DNA from 2 places in the Devosia chinhatensis genome. Region 2 is predicted to be linked to the other one. Evidence: predicted binding sites of a transcription regulator. Region 2 holds the regulator's gene; the other holds the start of a gene.
The links. Region 2 encodes LexA, which represses DNA repair genes until DNA is damaged. Its sites were predicted from a motif close to TGTTCNNNNTGTGTTCNG; they were not measured.
Positions count from the first base shown of each region.

Region 1: the regulator LexA is predicted to act here: its motif matches at 4,517-4,534, upstream of VE26_RS01740 (LexA family protein).

Region 1 is NZ_JZEY01000054.1:334,626-342,568, reverse strand. It holds gene VE26_RS01760 (chromosome segregation SMC family protein) at 1-1,986, shown strand, start outside; gene VE26_RS01755 (hypothetical protein) at 2,373-2,642, opposite strand; gene VE26_RS01750 (metallophosphoesterase) at 2,725-3,270, shown strand; gene VE26_RS16940 (hypothetical protein) at 3,291-4,445, shown strand; gene VE26_RS01740 (LexA family protein) at 4,576-5,028, shown strand; gene VE26_RS01735 (Y-family DNA polymerase) at 5,025-6,287, shown strand; gene VE26_RS01730 (DUF262 domain-containing protein) at 6,380-7,943, shown strand, end outside.
Region 2 is NZ_JZEY01000054.1:1,374,092-1,382,034, reverse strand. It holds gene VE26_RS06635 (2-dehydro-3-deoxygalactonokinase) at 1-812, opposite strand, end outside; gene VE26_RS06630 (IlvD/Edd family dehydratase) at 1,102-2,910, shown strand; gene lexA (transcriptional repressor LexA) at 3,400-4,116, opposite strand; gene VE26_RS06620 (molybdopterin molybdotransferase MoeA) at 4,199-5,401, opposite strand; gene moaC (cyclic pyranopterin monophosphate synthase MoaC) at 5,398-5,880, opposite strand; gene trpC (indole-3-glycerol phosphate synthase TrpC) at 5,877-6,692, opposite strand; gene trpD (anthranilate phosphoribosyltransferase) at 6,689-7,708, opposite strand; gene VE26_RS06600 (anthranilate synthase component II) at 7,708-7,943, opposite strand, start outside.

The DNA.
Region 1 (7,943 bases), 1.0 Mb from region 2:
GAAGCCTCGACCCTGGCCCGCATGCTCAATACCGGCGCCAGCCTCTGGCCTGCCGTCATGGACGAGTTGCAGGTTGCGCCCGGCTACGAAACCGCGCTCGGCGCCGCCCTGGGCGATGATCTCGAAGCGTCCTCGGATGCCGGCGCGCCGATGCACTGGTCGATCGCCATCGATCGCTATGACGATCCGCCTTTGCCGCAGGGCGCCGAGCCCCTGTCGCGCCATGTCAGGGGGCTCAATCTGCTCGAACGCCGCCTGGCCCAGATTGGGCTCGTTGACGCGGTGGACGGCCCGGCGCTGATGGCCGCTCTCAAGCCCGGCCAGCGCCTCGTGACGCTGGATGGTGCGATGTGGCGCTGGGACGGTTTCGTCGCCGCTGCCGATGCGCCCAGCCCGGCCGCGCAGCGCCTGGCCCAGCGCAACCGGCTGGCCGAGCTGGACGAGGAACTCACCCGAGCCAAGGCCGAGCGCAATGCCTGGAAGCGCGATGTCGAGGCCCGCGCCAAAGGGCTCGATGAAGCCCGTCATGCCGAGCGCCAGGCGCGCGAGGACTGGCGTGCCGCCCAGCATGCCATCGGTGCTGCCCAGGCCGGCCATGACAAAGCCCAACGCGCCGCTGGCGATCTCGCCACGCGTCGCTCCACCCTCGAAGAGGCGCAGGCCCGGCTCACTGCCAGCCTTGTCGAAGCCGAGGCGATGCAGGCCGAGGCCGAGGACTTGCTGTTCGAGGCGGGCGACGAGACGACGATGGCCGATGCTGTCGAAGCCGGGCAGCAACGCCTTCTGGCCCTGCGTGACCGTGCCGATCAGGCCCGCGTCACGCTCGGCAATGTCGAGGCCGGCGCGCGTATGCGCCAGGCCCGTATCGATCAGCTGGCCCGCGACAGCGCAGCCTGGCAACGCCGTCGTGACGCCGCCCGCGCCCAGATCGATATCCTCGACCAGCGCCTGGGCGAGGTCAATGCGCAGCTCGCCGAGCTCAGCGAAGCGCCGGACGGCTTTGCCAGCCGCCGCGCCCAGCTCGAAGACCAGATCGAAACAGCGCGAGACGAACACCAGGCCGCCGGTGACAGCCTCAGCCGCGCCCAGACCGAATGGCGCGATGCCGACCGGGCGCTGAAAGCCGCCGGCGATACGCTCAATTCGGTGCGCATCGAGCTGACCCGCATCGAGGAGCGGCTCAAGGGCAGCATGGCCCAGCGCCAGCAGATCGAGCGGCAGATCGAGGAGACACTGGGCATTCCGGCCAGCCGCACGCTCGAAGCGTCCGGCATCCGCCCCGAACAGGCTTTGCCCGCCGAGCCGGCCATCGAGCAGAAGCTCGACCGGCTGAGGGCCGAGCGCGAGCGGCTGGGCGGGGTCAATCTGGGTGCCGAGAAGGAAGCCGAGGAGGTCCAGGCCCGGCTCGATACCATGGTGGCCGATCGCGACGACGTCATCGAGGCCATCGCCAAGCTGCGCGCCGGCATTTCAACGCTCAACCGCGAGGGCCGCGCCCGGCTCAACGAGGCGTTCGGCAAGGTGAATGCCTATTTTCAGGAATTGTTCACCACCCTGTTCGGCGGCGGCACGGCGGAGCTGAGCTTTGTGGAAAGCGAGGATCCGCTGGAAGCCGGGCTCGAGATCATCGCCCGCCCGCCTGGCAAGAAGCCGCAGACCATGACCCTGTTGTCGGGCGGCGAGCAGGCGCTCACCGCCATGAGCCTGATCTTTGCGGTCTTCCTCACCAATCCCGCCCCGATCTGCGTGCTCGACGAGGTCGATGCGCCCCTCGACGATGCCAATGTCGAGCGGTTCTGCAACCTCCTCGACAGCATGCGCCAGCGCACCAATACGCGCTTCATGGTCATCACGCACAATCCGATTACCATGAGCCGGATGGACCGGCTGTTCGGCGTGACCATGGCCGAGCGCGGCGTCAGCCAGCTCGTCTCGGTGGACCTGACGACTGCCGAAAGTTTTCGCGAAGCGGTCTATGTTCAGTGAAGCATAAGCTGCGCATGGAAGCATGAGATGAGTCAACCGGAAGCGTAAAATGCGATCCGAAGTACTCTAGAGTGGTCCCCTGCCCTGTGATGACCATGAAGCGCGTGTTGGTGCGCTGGCGCATCGAGTCGAGGAGGTTGCAGAAACGCTCGACATCGGCGTCGTCGAGGAAGGGTCTTGCCTGGAACGCAGATTGAACCGAGACGTCTAGGAGTTGACGATCGCTCTCAGCGATATCCGGTGAAGTCGCCTTAGCGCAAACCCTTGTGTCAATTCTCTATTGTCATCTGCCGACTGGTGGTTGGTGGTGATGGTGAAAACACCAAAGTTGTGCTTTAACAACCAATGTTCTGCACTGACCACCAATCGGTAATCATTGTTCACGCCTAACGAAAGACCCGGACGGAAGCGGTATCGGTCTGGTTTTCGGGTGTTTCAGCTCTTTTTTGCTCACTTCTTGGTCCAGTGAGTTCGCCTTCGAGCCGGTCCAGCGCTCTGACATCGAGGCCAACCGATTTCATGCGTTGGTAGAGCTCGACAAGACGAAGCCGTCGCCTGATCGTCTCGTCCATGGCATCTCCGCGCATTCTGCGCTGGAGCGCCCAGCCCAATGCGGCCAACACCGTTCCAGTCGCCGTTGCCAATATCTGCAGCATCTGCTTCCTCCTGATGGACAAAGCATAAGCCTTTGGCCGACGCCGGGGATAAACTGCACCACTGAATTGAGAGGCACCTGGCATGAGCAACGCCAACCTGACAGTGATCGACCATAGGCACTGGTTCGTCGGTGATACGCACTTCGGTCATACCGGGATCCTCGATATGGCGGCACGGCCCTACCCTGGCATCAAGGCGCACGATCGTGACCTTGTCCGCAAATGGAACGACCTGGTTCAGCCTCGGGATACGGTTTGGCACCTGGGTGACGTAGCCGGAGACGATGTACCATTCGATGAGGTAGCGACGAACTTCAAACGCCTCCACGGGATCAAGAGGCTGATCGTGGGCAACCATGATGGGGAGGAAGTGCGCACAAAGCTGGACTGGGCAAGCGTCGACGACATCCGCACCCTCGTGGCGCGCGACTGCAAGGTCGTCCTCTGCCACTACCCGCTTATGGAGTGGGAAGGCTACTTCTCGGGTGACCTGCACTTCCATGGGCATACCCATGACCGGATCCCCTCCACGCGCCGCCGGTGGGACTGTGGCGTTGATCACCAGTCGTTCCTGCCGATGACGTTCAGCCAGATTACGAAGCGCATGGCGATGTTGCAGGATGTTTAGGACATCTACGGGAGAGCAAATTGAGTAAGATGGTGGTGCTTAAGCCGATCGTGTGGAACTCGAACGGCTATCTCTTTCCAACCGGAGATGCCACGTCGAGCGGGTATGCAGGGGATCACGGCTATGGGCACGAGGAGTGGAACGGCAGATCCGATTGGGTTTGGAAAGGTTGGAAGGTATTCCATACCCAAGGCAAGGGTCAGATGTTCCAATATGCCGAGGACGGTGACCTTGGGATCGTGATGACCACGATGCTGGAGGGGCGGTTCTATGCCGTTGGGGTAGCTTGCGCTGTATACACCAACACGGATGAAGACCGAGATGCGATAGCGCGGGATCTCAAGTTACGTGCCTACGGCGCCGAGCTTTGGAAGCTTGAGGGGATAAGACAGCGAAAGTCCAGCAAGTCGGAGTTCGACAGGCATTGGAAAGGTGCGCACAAGTGGGTGCAGTGGCGTTGCCCGCAGACGCATTACGCTTGGTTCAGCAAACCTGTGCCGATAATCCCCGACGACCTCATTCCGTCCTCAGATCCCGCGAAGCCCCGTCAGGCGATCGTAAAGATGCACGGCAGCTACCAGGCTGTCAGGCCCGACCAGGCGCTTTCCATCATCGCCGACGCACTGCCGTCTTCCCACCCAATTATCGGTTGGCTTTCGACAGACGACTTCGACGAAGTCTCTGCGCCGCACGTGCGGAACGCGCCGCCCCCACGCGGCGGTTCTGGCCGTAGTGCCGCGACCGCAAGCGATCCCTATACGCGCTACCTACAGGAGAACGAGTTCCAGATTACCCCGAAGCACCACCACTTGCAGACGGCCTTCGAGGACTTCCTGGAGGCTTCTGGTGCAACGGGCATACTACCTAACCTTGAGCGCGTGGACCTGAGGTACGAGGATGCCGAGATCGGGACCGTGCTGGTTGAGGTGAAGCCGAGCGACCCTGCTACGGTGCGGTTCGCGATACGAACTGCTATCGGGCAACTTCTGGATTACCGACAGAAACAGGCTGGCGACCCGAAGCTCCTCATCGTCGTGGGCTGCAAACCCTGCGCGCACGACTTGGCGCTTGCAAATGAAAATGGGTTCGGCTTGGCCTGGCAAGCCGATGATGGCTTCGAGACGAGCTGGCCTGCTGTCGGAGTACGAACGCGCCGGCGGCCCCGTCATCTGTAATGCTCCGGCAGGACAGGTGCCCTTCGCTGGCCATCAATAGCCACTGCTGTCAACCGCATCAGCTCAAATAGTGTTCTTGTTTTGTTCGTAGCCATCGCTCATCCTGAAAGGAATCGACGACGGAGACGATATGGACCTCACCACCGCCATCGCTGACCACCGCATGCCGGTGCCCGTGTCCTCGCTGATCCAGCTGAGCGTGCCCCTCGTCGGTCAAACCGTCCACGCCGGCTTCCCCTCGCCGGCAGACGACTTCATCGAGGACATGATCGACCTGAACCAGGTGCTAGTTCAGAACCCGACCGCGACCTTCCTGTGGCGGGTCGTCGGCGACTGCATGATCGACGTGAAGATATTCCCCGGCGATGTCGTCATCGTCGACCGTTCGTTGGCGCCCAAGCATCGGTCCATCGTTCTCGCGATCATCGACGGCGAACCAACACTCAAGCGCCTCCATCGTCGTGGCGGCGTCTTCGTGCTGCAGAACGAGAACGCCAAGCTGCCGCCCTTCCTGATCTCGGAAGGGACAGAAGTATCTGTGTGGGGCGTGGTGACGGCGACCATCCGCGATCTCAAGAAATGACTGCCTTCGCGCTGGTCGACGGCAACAGCTTCTACTGCTCCTGCGAGCGCGTGTTCGATCCGCGGCTCGAGAAGCGTCCCGTCATCGTCCTCAGCAACAACGACGGCTGTGCCGTGGCGCGCACCAACGAGGCAAAAGCCCTCGGCATCCGCATGGGCCACCCGTACTTCCAGATCAAGGACCTGTGCCGGCGCGAAGGCGTGGTGGCGCTGTCCAGCAATTATGCTCTCTATGGCGACATGAGCCGGCGCCTGAACCAGATCTACGACCGCTTCAGCCCGGACGTAGAGATTTATTCGATCGATGAAAGCTTCATCGACGTCAGCCGGCTGCCGGTGAAGGACCGCACCACCTGGGCGAAGGACCTGCGGTCGACGGTCAAGCAGTGGTCGGGCATCCCGACTTGCGTCGGTATCGGCCCAACCAAGACCCTTGCCAAGCTCGCCAACAAGGTGGCCAAGAAGCTGGCCGATGGCGTCCTTGATCTCAGCGGCTCCACCGAACGAGAGCGAGTAATGGCCGACTTCCCGATCGGCGACGTCTGGGGCATTGGGCCCGCCAACCAAGCCAAGCTCGCCGCCATGGGCATTCAGTTCGCCGGTCAGGTGCGAGACCTGGAGCCGCGGCAAGCCCGGCAGCTCATGACCGTCGTCGGCGAGCGGCTAGTGCATGAACTCAATGGTCGATCGTGCCTGCCGCTTGAGACCGTACCGCCGGTGCGCCAAGGATGTGCCGTCACTCGGTCGTTCGGGCAACGCGTCACCCGCAAGCCGGAGATGGAGCAAGCCGTAGCCGGCTACGCCACTCGTCTTGGCGAGAAGCTCAGGCGCCATGGCCTCGCCACCGACCAGGTCACCGTCTTCATGCACACCAGCCGGTTCGACGACGATGAACCGCAGCGCAGCGTATCGATGACCGTGGATCTGCCCGAGGCCACCAACGACACTCTGACGTTGATCAAGGCCAGCCGGCGCGCCGTCGACCAGCTCTGGAAGTCGGGATACCGCTACGCCAAGGCCGGCATCGTCACGCAGGACCTGGTGCCGCCATCAGGATCGCAGCAAGCCTTGTTCGATGGTCTCGACCATGAGCGAGCCGCACGGGTCATGCAGGCGCTCGATGAAGCCAACAAGCGGTGGGGGCGGGCCACCGTCTTCCCGGCGGCGATGGGGATCAAGCGCGAGGCGTTCTCAACCAAGTTCGAGATGCGCACGCCGCGGTACACGACGCGGTGGGACGAACTGCCGGAATGCCGGTGAGGTTGTACCCTCTATCCTTACCGCAGCCCTCTGGACTTGCGATCAGAACCCCATGAATGTGCGTGCTGTCAGCAGCTTAGATCGAGTTTGAAATGCCCATCAGCATTGGCGCCAATACCGTCGGCGGGATATTCGCCACCAACTGTTTCCGCGTTCCCCATTACCAGCGGGCCTACGCCTGGGAGAGCGATCCTCAGCTGCAGGATTTTCTAAACGATCTGGTATCGCATCCAACGTCCGCCAGCCGCCCGTATTATCTGGGCACGGTTCTACTCACGCGATCCGAGTCCCAGCCGTATGCGCGACTGACGCAGTACGACGTCGTGGACGGGCAACAACGACTTACGACGATCTCAATCTTCACACGTTGCCTGCTGGATAGGCTGTCGAAGAACCCGGAACAGACCGAGACCGTCACCGAATTCACTTACGGGCTACTGTTCTCGATGGGCAAGCTGAGGTTGTTTCGGACGGTGGAGGAGGACGATGCGTTCTTTGAGCGCTTCGTGACTGGAGACGATCACGCAACCGACAGCGACTGTAACTCGCCCTCTCAGCACAGGCTCACATCAGCCAAACGCTTCTTCGATCACCAGCTCGAGCAGTTCAGCGACGCTCGGCTTGTTGAATTGTTGAACACTCTCTTCAACAGCACGATCCTGATCTACGCTGTAGACAGCCCGATCGAGGCAACCCAGATTTTCGAGTTCCAGAACGACCGAGGCAAGCGTCTCACCAATTTGGAAGCCTTGAAGAGCTTCCTGATGCACGGGCTTTATCTTCATTCCGATGAGAACACGGAGAACAATCTCCGGTATGTGCAGCAGCAGTTCGCCCGGCTGTATCGCACTGCTGAAGCGATCGAAGGTGAACCGCTGGCGCCAGGTGAGGATCAGCTTCTTGGCTACTACTGCGCCGCTTACCTGCCGCCAGTGTTCTTTGGTGATGAAGAAGGCTGGCGTAAGCCGAAGGAGCTGGTGCGGCACCTCCTCCAGACGCCAAAATACCTCAAGAACGGCGACCGCAGTGAGTTGATCAAACGCTTCTCTGCCGAGTTGGCGGACGCATTCGGTGATGCTCTGCAGATCCTGAGATCGCGCGCAGGAGCCAATCCGGTGGCCAGTCTCTCCGTACTAGGGCGGACCGCTATCTTTTGGCCGCTCCTCATCAAGACCTGGCGGCACTCACAGCTTCATCGGCCAAGTGAGTTCAGCCGTGTCACCGCCGAAATGGAGCGCTTCGCCAGTGCCAGTTCGCTCGCCGGTGTAAGAGCCGACACGGGCGAGAGTGCTGTCCGGCGGCTGGCCAACGAATTCTCAGGCAACCTCGACGCCGTCATAGCAGAATTGGTCGCAATGCGAGCCAAGCACAGGATCCCTGACAGGGTGCTTGCCACCATAGATGATCGCGAGTTCTATCAACTGGGTCGTACCGCTCGTTATGTTCTCTGGAAATACGAGAATCACCTGCGGTCGTTGCCTGGGTGCAGGGAGCAGCTACTCAGCTGGAAAGAGCTCGTCCAGAGTTCCAACACCGCCGAGCAATATGGGGTTGATCACATAACCCCCCAGGATTCCAGCGACGCGATGTTGGATGCCATGACCCGTTGGGATCCCACCAGCCTCGATGAGGTAGAGGGCCCTTTTCGTGACGTGT
Region 2 (7,943 bases):
CTGCAGAGTACGGTCGAGCCGATCAGCGGCACCGGATCGGTGCCGAACTGGTTACGGTTGGCAGCGATTTCCGTTCCGATCAGCAGGCCGGAAAGATAGCCCGCGCTCCAGGGGGGGCTGCGGTCGGAGAGGAGCATTCCTGCGCGGACCTTGAACAGGCGGCCCAGCAGGTCCTCGGGATGATTGAGGCCTTCGCGGGCGCCGCTATCGAACCCATCGTCCCGCTCGGCGTCGTCGAGCGGACCGGAGAGCGAATGTCGCAAGACGGAATGGGTCTTGAGCAGGTCGAACATCTCGCCTGTCATGGCGGTGGTGAAGCGGGCGATATGCGTGCCGTTCAGCACCGCCCATTTCGAATGTGTTCCGGGCATGCAGACGATGCCCGCATAGCCCGGGACAAGCTCGGAGAGGCCCAGAAGCTGGGTTTCTTCCCCGCGCATGACGTTTTCACCGCCCTGGCGCTGGCAGACGCCCGGCAGGATGGACACGGAGAGCGGCATGTCGCCCATGGGCGGACGCACCGCACGGCCAGCCAGATCCAGGAGGTCGGCCGGCGCGTCGAGATAAGGCGCTTCCATCCAGCCCTGGCGCGCGCCGGCCATGCCGCAGACCAGCACCTCCACCGGGCCCGCAGGCAGCGGAAGATTGGCCAGGACGTCCGTCAGCGCGGCCGGAAACTGACCAGGCGCAAGCTTGCCCATGCCCTTATCCGATCCGGCGGAAGCGACGATGTCCCCTTCAGCGCCCAGACCCCAGGCGCGCAGATTGGACGTGCCCCAATCCACCGCCACCCATTCGATGCTTGTCGTCAAACTCGATCCTCACCCATAATTATGGTCCCGGCATGCGGCACCTTTAGCGGCGCTGCGTCCGCGTCGCCAGCCGCGAAGAATTTGCTCCCGTCCTAGCCCGGGCGGGCCGGTTCTGGCTTGCCGGCCAGTAAGATGGAGCAATCGCTGCGGCAGATGTCTAGCATTTCCATCGGCCCGAAGGAATTGTATGATTTTTTCGCCGGAGGACATTCACATGTTCGGCTGGCGTGCTAGAAGGGTTTCCAGCAAGGCCTCCAAGTCCGGATGCGGACGATTTAGGATGATGATGATGAGTGCAGACACTGGCGGCGCGGGCAGCCGCAAACTGAGATCGCGCGCCTGGTTCGACAATCCCGACAACCCGGACATGACCGCGCTTTATCTTGAGCGCTACATGAATTACGGCGTGTCGCGCGAGGAATTGCAGTCGGACAAGCCGATCATCGGCATTGCCCAGACTGGGTCGGACCTCAGCCCCTGTAATCGCCACCACATGGTTCTGGCCGAGCGCCTGCGCGAAGGCATTCGCGAAGCCGGCGGCATTGCCATCGAGTTCCCGGTGCATCCGATCCAGGAAACGGGCAAGCGCCCGACGGCAGGTCTCGACCGCAACCTGGCCTATCTCGGCCTGGTCGAAGTTCTCTATGGCTACCCGCTTGACGGCGTCGTGCTGACCATCGGCTGCGACAAGACCACCCCGGCCATGCTGATGGGCGCGGCCACGGTCAACATCCCCGCCATCGCTCTGTCCGTGGGGCCGATGCTGAACGGCTGGCACAAGGGTGAGCGGACCGGTTCGGGCACCATCGTCTGGAAGGCGCGCCAGCTCCTGGCCGCTGGCGAGATCGATTATCCCAAGTTCATCGAGCTGGTGGCCTCTTCCGCGCCGTCGACCGGCTATTGCAACACGATGGGCACGGCTTCGACGATGAATTCTCTGGCCGAGGCGCTGGGCATGCAGCTGCCCGGTTCTGCGGCTATTCCGGCGCCCTATCGCGACCGTCAGGAGATGGCGTACCGCACCGGCAAGCGGGCGGTGGAGATGGTGCACGAGGACCTCAAGCCCTCCGACATCCTCACCAAGGAGAACTTCCTCAACGCCATCGTGGTCAACTCTGCCATCGGCGGCTCGACCAATGCCCCGATCCATATCAATGCCATTGCCCGCCATATCGGCGTCGACCTCAATATAGACGAATGGCAGAGCCACGGGCTCAAGGTGCCGCTGTTGGTGAACCTGCAGCCGGCGGGCGAATATCTGGGCGAGGACTATTACCATGCCGGCGGTGTTCCGGCGGTGGTGAACGAGCTGATGGGCCAGGGCCTGATCCACGAGAATGCGCCCACGGTCAACGGCAAGACCATCGGCGAGAATTGCCGGAACACGGTGATCGAGGACGACAAGGTCATCCGGCACTTCGACAATCCGCTCAAGGCGGAGGCCGGGTTCCTGGTGCTGCGGGGCAATCTGTTCGACAACGCCATCATGAAGACCAGCGTGATCTCGCCCGAGTTCCGGGAGCGCTACCTCTCGGACCCGGTTCATCCGGGTATGTTCGAGGGCAAGGCGGTGGTGTTCGACGGTCCGGAGGACTATCACCACCGCATCGACGATCCCTCGCTCGAGATCGACGAACATACACTGCTGTTCATGCGCGGCGCGGGCCCGATCGGGTATCCGGGCGCCGCAGAAGTCGTCAACATGCGGCCGCCCGATTACCTGATCAAAAAGGGCGTGCATTCGCTGGCCTGCATCGGTGACGGTCGGCAGTCGGGCACATCGGGTTCGCCTTCCATTCTCAATGCGTCGCCGGAAGCAGCGGCGGGTGGCAACCTCGCTATCCTCAAGACCGGCGACCGGGTGCGGATCGACCTCAACAAGGGCGAAGCCGATATCCTAATCTCGGATGAGGAAATTGCATCACGCCGTGCGGCTCTCGAGGCCGATGGCGGCTACAAATTCCCCAAGCACCAGACACCCTGGCAGGAGATTCAGCGCGGGCTGGTCGACCAGCTCGGCAGCGGCGCGGTTCTACGTCCGGCGGTCAAGTATCAGCGGATCGCCCAGAATGAAGGCATTCCGCGCGACAATCACTGATTGCTTCGCGCCATCACATATGGCCGGCCCCGAGATGATTGGGGCCGGCTTTTTTTTCGAAGCGAACCCGGCGAGGCGTGGCCTCGGGTAAAAGGTGCGCAAAAGGGGTGAGACGTCCGCCTCGCCGGGTCGACAGGCCAGTGTTCCGCTTCTCTCGCCCCGTGCCGACATGCCTGCCCGCACCGGATCGACTGGACTTCATCTCCGGCGCTGTTGCCGCAAGATGTCGCCGAGATGGCAAGACAGCCACCATCCTGGCAATCCGCAGCCCGGCTTATGGGTCTGCAGGGAGAAAAACGGGCTTCGATATGGGCGACCCCACATCACCTGCCATTGCCGCCCAACCACTCGTCATGACCGCGCTTCAGGAAGCAATGGCGCAAGGATAGGCTCAGCGAATGGTGCCGGGGATAAGTGGCTTGGTGACAATCGGGCGCAAACGCAAAAAGCCCGCCATGGGCGGGCCTTTCCGACAGCGCAGACATTTGCTCAGTATTTGCGAAGCAGGCCCACGAGACGACCCTGGACCTTCACCCGATCCGGCGGGAATATGCGGGTTTCATAGGCGGGGTTGGCCGCCTCGAGGGCCACCGTGTCGCCCTTGCGGCGCAGGCGCTTGAGGGTTGCTTCCTCATCATCGACAAGCGCCACGATGATCTCGCCGGTGGATGCATGTTCCTGCTTCTTGATGAGCACGGTATCGCCATCGAAAATGCCGGCTTCAATCATCGAATCACCACGCACCTCAAGGGCATAATGCTCGCCTGCGCCGAGCATTTCGGGCGGCACAGCGATGGTGTGGGAATGGCTCTGAATGGCCTCGATGGGCGTACCAGCGGCAATGCGCCCCATGACGGGAATGGAAACCGGACGGGCATAATCATCGGACAGACCGCCCGAGCGGGCCGGCGGGGACGCCACCTTGCCCAGATTGCCCTCGATGACGGAGGGCTCGAAGCGCGCCTTGCGACCGCCCAGGGACGGGTTCATCGAATCGGGGAGCTTGACGACTTCAAGCGCGCGGGCGCGATTGGGAAGACGGCGGATGAACCCGCGCTCTTCCAGCGCAGTGATCAAACGATGGATGCCGGACTTGGACGCCAGATCAAGCGCATCCTTCATTTCATCGAAGGAGGGCGGAATGCCGCTTTCTTTCATCCTTTCGTGGATGAACATCAGCAATTCATGTTGTTTGCGCGTCAGCATCGGCCCTCGACCCCAGAATCGGAACATAGACGGAACGACTATAAGTGTTCCATTTATGTTCTGCAATAACCCGTGCGGAATTCTAGAAGGCGTCGATGGGCAGGGCTTCAACGAGCGTGCCCGCGCGCTGGCCGGGATCGTTCTCGGGTTGCACGATCAGCATGTCCGCGCCCGCCAAGGACGAGGTGTGGCCGCTGTCGGTCTGGGCAATCGGCAGGAGGTGCGGTCCTTCCGGCAAGTGGACCAGGCTTGCGCGCATGAAATGGCGACGGGCGGCATTTGGCGGCGTATCGGCCGCCAGCGGAAGACGCCAATGCTCGGGCTCATCGAGACCCAGCCAGGCGCGCAGGGTCGGCTTGATGAAGACCAACGCCGTCACCATGGCCGACACCGGATTTCCGGGCAGGCCGAAGACGAGCGTCTTGCCGCGCGTTCCGAACATCAGCGGCTTTCCGGGTCGCATGTTAATGCGCCAGAAGTCGAGGGTGACGCCCATATCTTTCAAGGCATCCTGCACCAGATCGTGTTCGCCGACCGATGCGCCCCCGGTGGTTATCAGAATGTCGGGGGCGGCGGCAAAGGCGTGCTCCAGCCTGTCGCGAAGAGCGTTAGCTTGGTCCTCGACGATGCCGTGGTCGGTCATCGCTTCGGCATAGGGGGCGAGCATGGCGCCGAGGCCGAAGCTGTTGGACGCCACGATCTGATCCTGGCCAAGGGGCGTGCCGGGCAGAACCAGTTCGTCGCCGGTGGCCAGGAGGCCGATCCGCGGGCGGCGGGAGACGGCGAGCGTCGCGGCATTTGCGGCAGCGGCCACCGCGATGCGCATGGGCGTCAGGCGCGTGCCGATGTCGATGAGGCTCTGGCCATTGGTGAAATCATTGCCGCGCGGGCGGATGCTGTGGCCAAGGCGGGCAGGGGCAGTGAACCGGACAAAATCGCCCTCGCGCACGGCCTGTTCCTGCATGATGACGGTATCGGCGCCGGCGGGCACGGGCGCGCCAGTGAAGATGCGAACCGCTTCCCCTGGAGCAATGCTTCCGGCGAACGCGGCGCCGGCCTGAGACATCCCGACGATCCTCAGGCGTGCGCCTTCCGCGACATCGGCGGCGCGCATGGCATAGCCGTCCATGGCGCTGGCATCGAAGGGCGGCTGGTCATGGCGTGCGAGGAGCGGCTGGGCCAGGACGCGACCCTCCGCGGAAGACAGAGGGACCTCTTCGGCCACGATTTCGGGCACATGGGCGAGAATGGCCCTGAGGGCGTCTTCGACGGGCAGGAGGCTCATGACGTGCGCACGAAATCGCCGGACTTGCCGCCCGACTTTTCGACCAGGCAAAGATCGGACACGACCATGGCGCGATCGATGGCCTTGGCCATGTCGTAAAGGGTGAGCGCGGCGGTGGACGCGGCCAGCAAGGCTTCCATTTCCACACCTGTTTGGCCGGTGGTTTCGGCGCTGGCGAGGATCAGTAATGAGGCTTCGCCATCGGCTTTTATGTCCACGCTGACATGGGTCAGCGGGATGGGGTGGCACAGGGGAATGAGATCTGCGGTCTTCTTGGCAGCCATGATCCCGGCAATGCGGGCCGTGGCCAGCGCATCGCCCTTCTTGAGCCCGCCTTCGAGAATCGTGGCGATGGTCTCGGCCTGGCCGGACAGGCGTGCCTGCGCGACAGCCCGGCGACGCGTAACCGCCTTGTCACCGATATCGACGATGTGGGCCTCGCCCTTGTCATTGAGATGGGTGAGGCGCGGGGAAGTCATGGGCTGACCGTTTCGGGAGCGCCCTTGAGCAGGGTGCGCGTGGCGGCAATGACATCCTCCTGTCGCATCAGGCTTTCGCCGACAAGGAACGTGGCGACGCCGCAGCGGTCGTCGAGCATGCGCAGATGTTCGTGGTTGACGATGCCGCTTTCGCTGACCAGCGTGACGCCGTCGGGGATGCCGGCCGCCAGGGTGATAGTGGTTTCCAGCGTGGTCTCGAAGGTGCGCAGATTGCGGTTATTGATGCCGATGAACCTCGATTCGAGCGCCAAGGCACGGTCCAGTTCGATGCGGTCATGGACTTCCACCAGCGCATCCATGCCCCATTCATTGGCGGCGTCGATGAGGTAGCGGGCCACGTCGTCGCCAATGGCGGCGAGGATGATCAGGATGCAGTCCGCGCCCCAGGAGCGGGCCTCGGCGACTTGATAGGTTTCGAACAGGAAATCCTTGCGCAGCACCGGCAGGTTGGTGGCGGCGCGGGCCTCGATCAGGTAGCTCGGCGAGCCCTGGAAGCTGGGGCGATCGGTGAGCACGGAAAGGCAGGCCGCACCAGCCGTTTCGTAGTCGCGGGCGATCTGGGCCGGATTGAAATCGGCGCGGATCAGTCCTTTGGAGGGGCTGGCCTTCTTCACCTCGGCGATGAGCGCGTATTCGCCCCTGGTCCGCTTGTCCTTGAGGGCCTTGAGAAAGCCGCGCGGAGGCGGCTGGTCATGGGCCTCGGCAACCACTTCGGCCCAAGGTCGCATGGATTTGGCGGCGGCGATTTCCGCGCGCTTATAAGCTTCGATCTGCTTGAGAAAGTCGGTCATTCCGCTCGTCCGTTCGATACCGCCACGAGGCGGGCGAGAGTTGATTTGGCCTTGCCGCTGTCGATGGCCTCGGCGGCCATTGTGATCCCTTGTGCAAGATCAGGCACCTTGTCGGCGACGAAAAGGGCTGCGGCGCTGTTCATCAGAACAATGTCCCGATAGGGGCCGGGCGCGCCATCGAGAAGCCGAGTGAGCGCGGCTGCGTTGTCGGCCGGATCGCCCCCGCGCAAGTCGTCTAGCGTGACCCGCTGGATGCCGAACTGCTCGGGCGTGATCTCGAACGTGGTGAGGCTGCCGCCCTCGATCTGGGCGACATGGGTCGGGCCGGTGGTGGTGATCTCGTCGAGGCCATCGCTGCCATGAACGACCCAGGCCTTGATGGCACGGTTGGCGAGAAGGGCAGCGGCGACCGGCTCGACCCATTCCTCGGCATAGACACCCAGGACATAGCGGCGGACGCCAGCCGGATTGGATTGGGGGCCCAAGAGATTGAAGAGGGTGCGCGTGCCCATGTCGACGCGAGTCGGGCCGACATGGCGCATGGCCGGGTGATGATTGGGCGCGAACATGAAGCCGATGCCGGCATCGCTGACGCAGCGGGCAATGGCGTCGGGGCTGAGATCGAGCTTTACCCCAAGGGCCTGCAGGGCTTCGGCGGAGCCGGACTTTGACGACAAAGCGCGATTACCATGCTTGGCAACCGGGATGCCGGCGGCGGAGACGACGATGGCGCTGGCGGTGGAAATGTTGAGCGTTCCGGCGCCGTCACCGCCCGTGCCGACGATGTCGATGGCATTTTCGGGGGCGGCAACGGGGATCATCTGTTCGCGCATGATGGACACCGCGGCGGCGATCTCCACCACGGTTTCCCCCTTGACGCGCATGCCCATGAGAAATGCGCCGATCTGGCTGGGCGTGGCTTCCCCGGCCATGATCAGCCGCATGACGCCGCGCATTTCCTCACCGGTCAGATCCCGGCGAGACGCGATCTTGTTCAGAGCCGACTTGATGTCCATTACGCCGCCTTCCTGCTGTTGAAGTCGCGGGCGATGTTGAGAAAGTTCTGCAGCAGGGCATGGCCGTTTTCGGAGGCGATGCTCTCGGGGTGAAACTGCACGCCATGAACGGGCAGGGACTTGTGCTGCATGCCCATGATGAGGCCATCGTCGGTGGTGGCGGTGACTTCGAGGACATCGGGCAGCGTCTCGGCCTTGACGATAAGCGAATGATAGCGCGTGGCTTCGAAGCCGG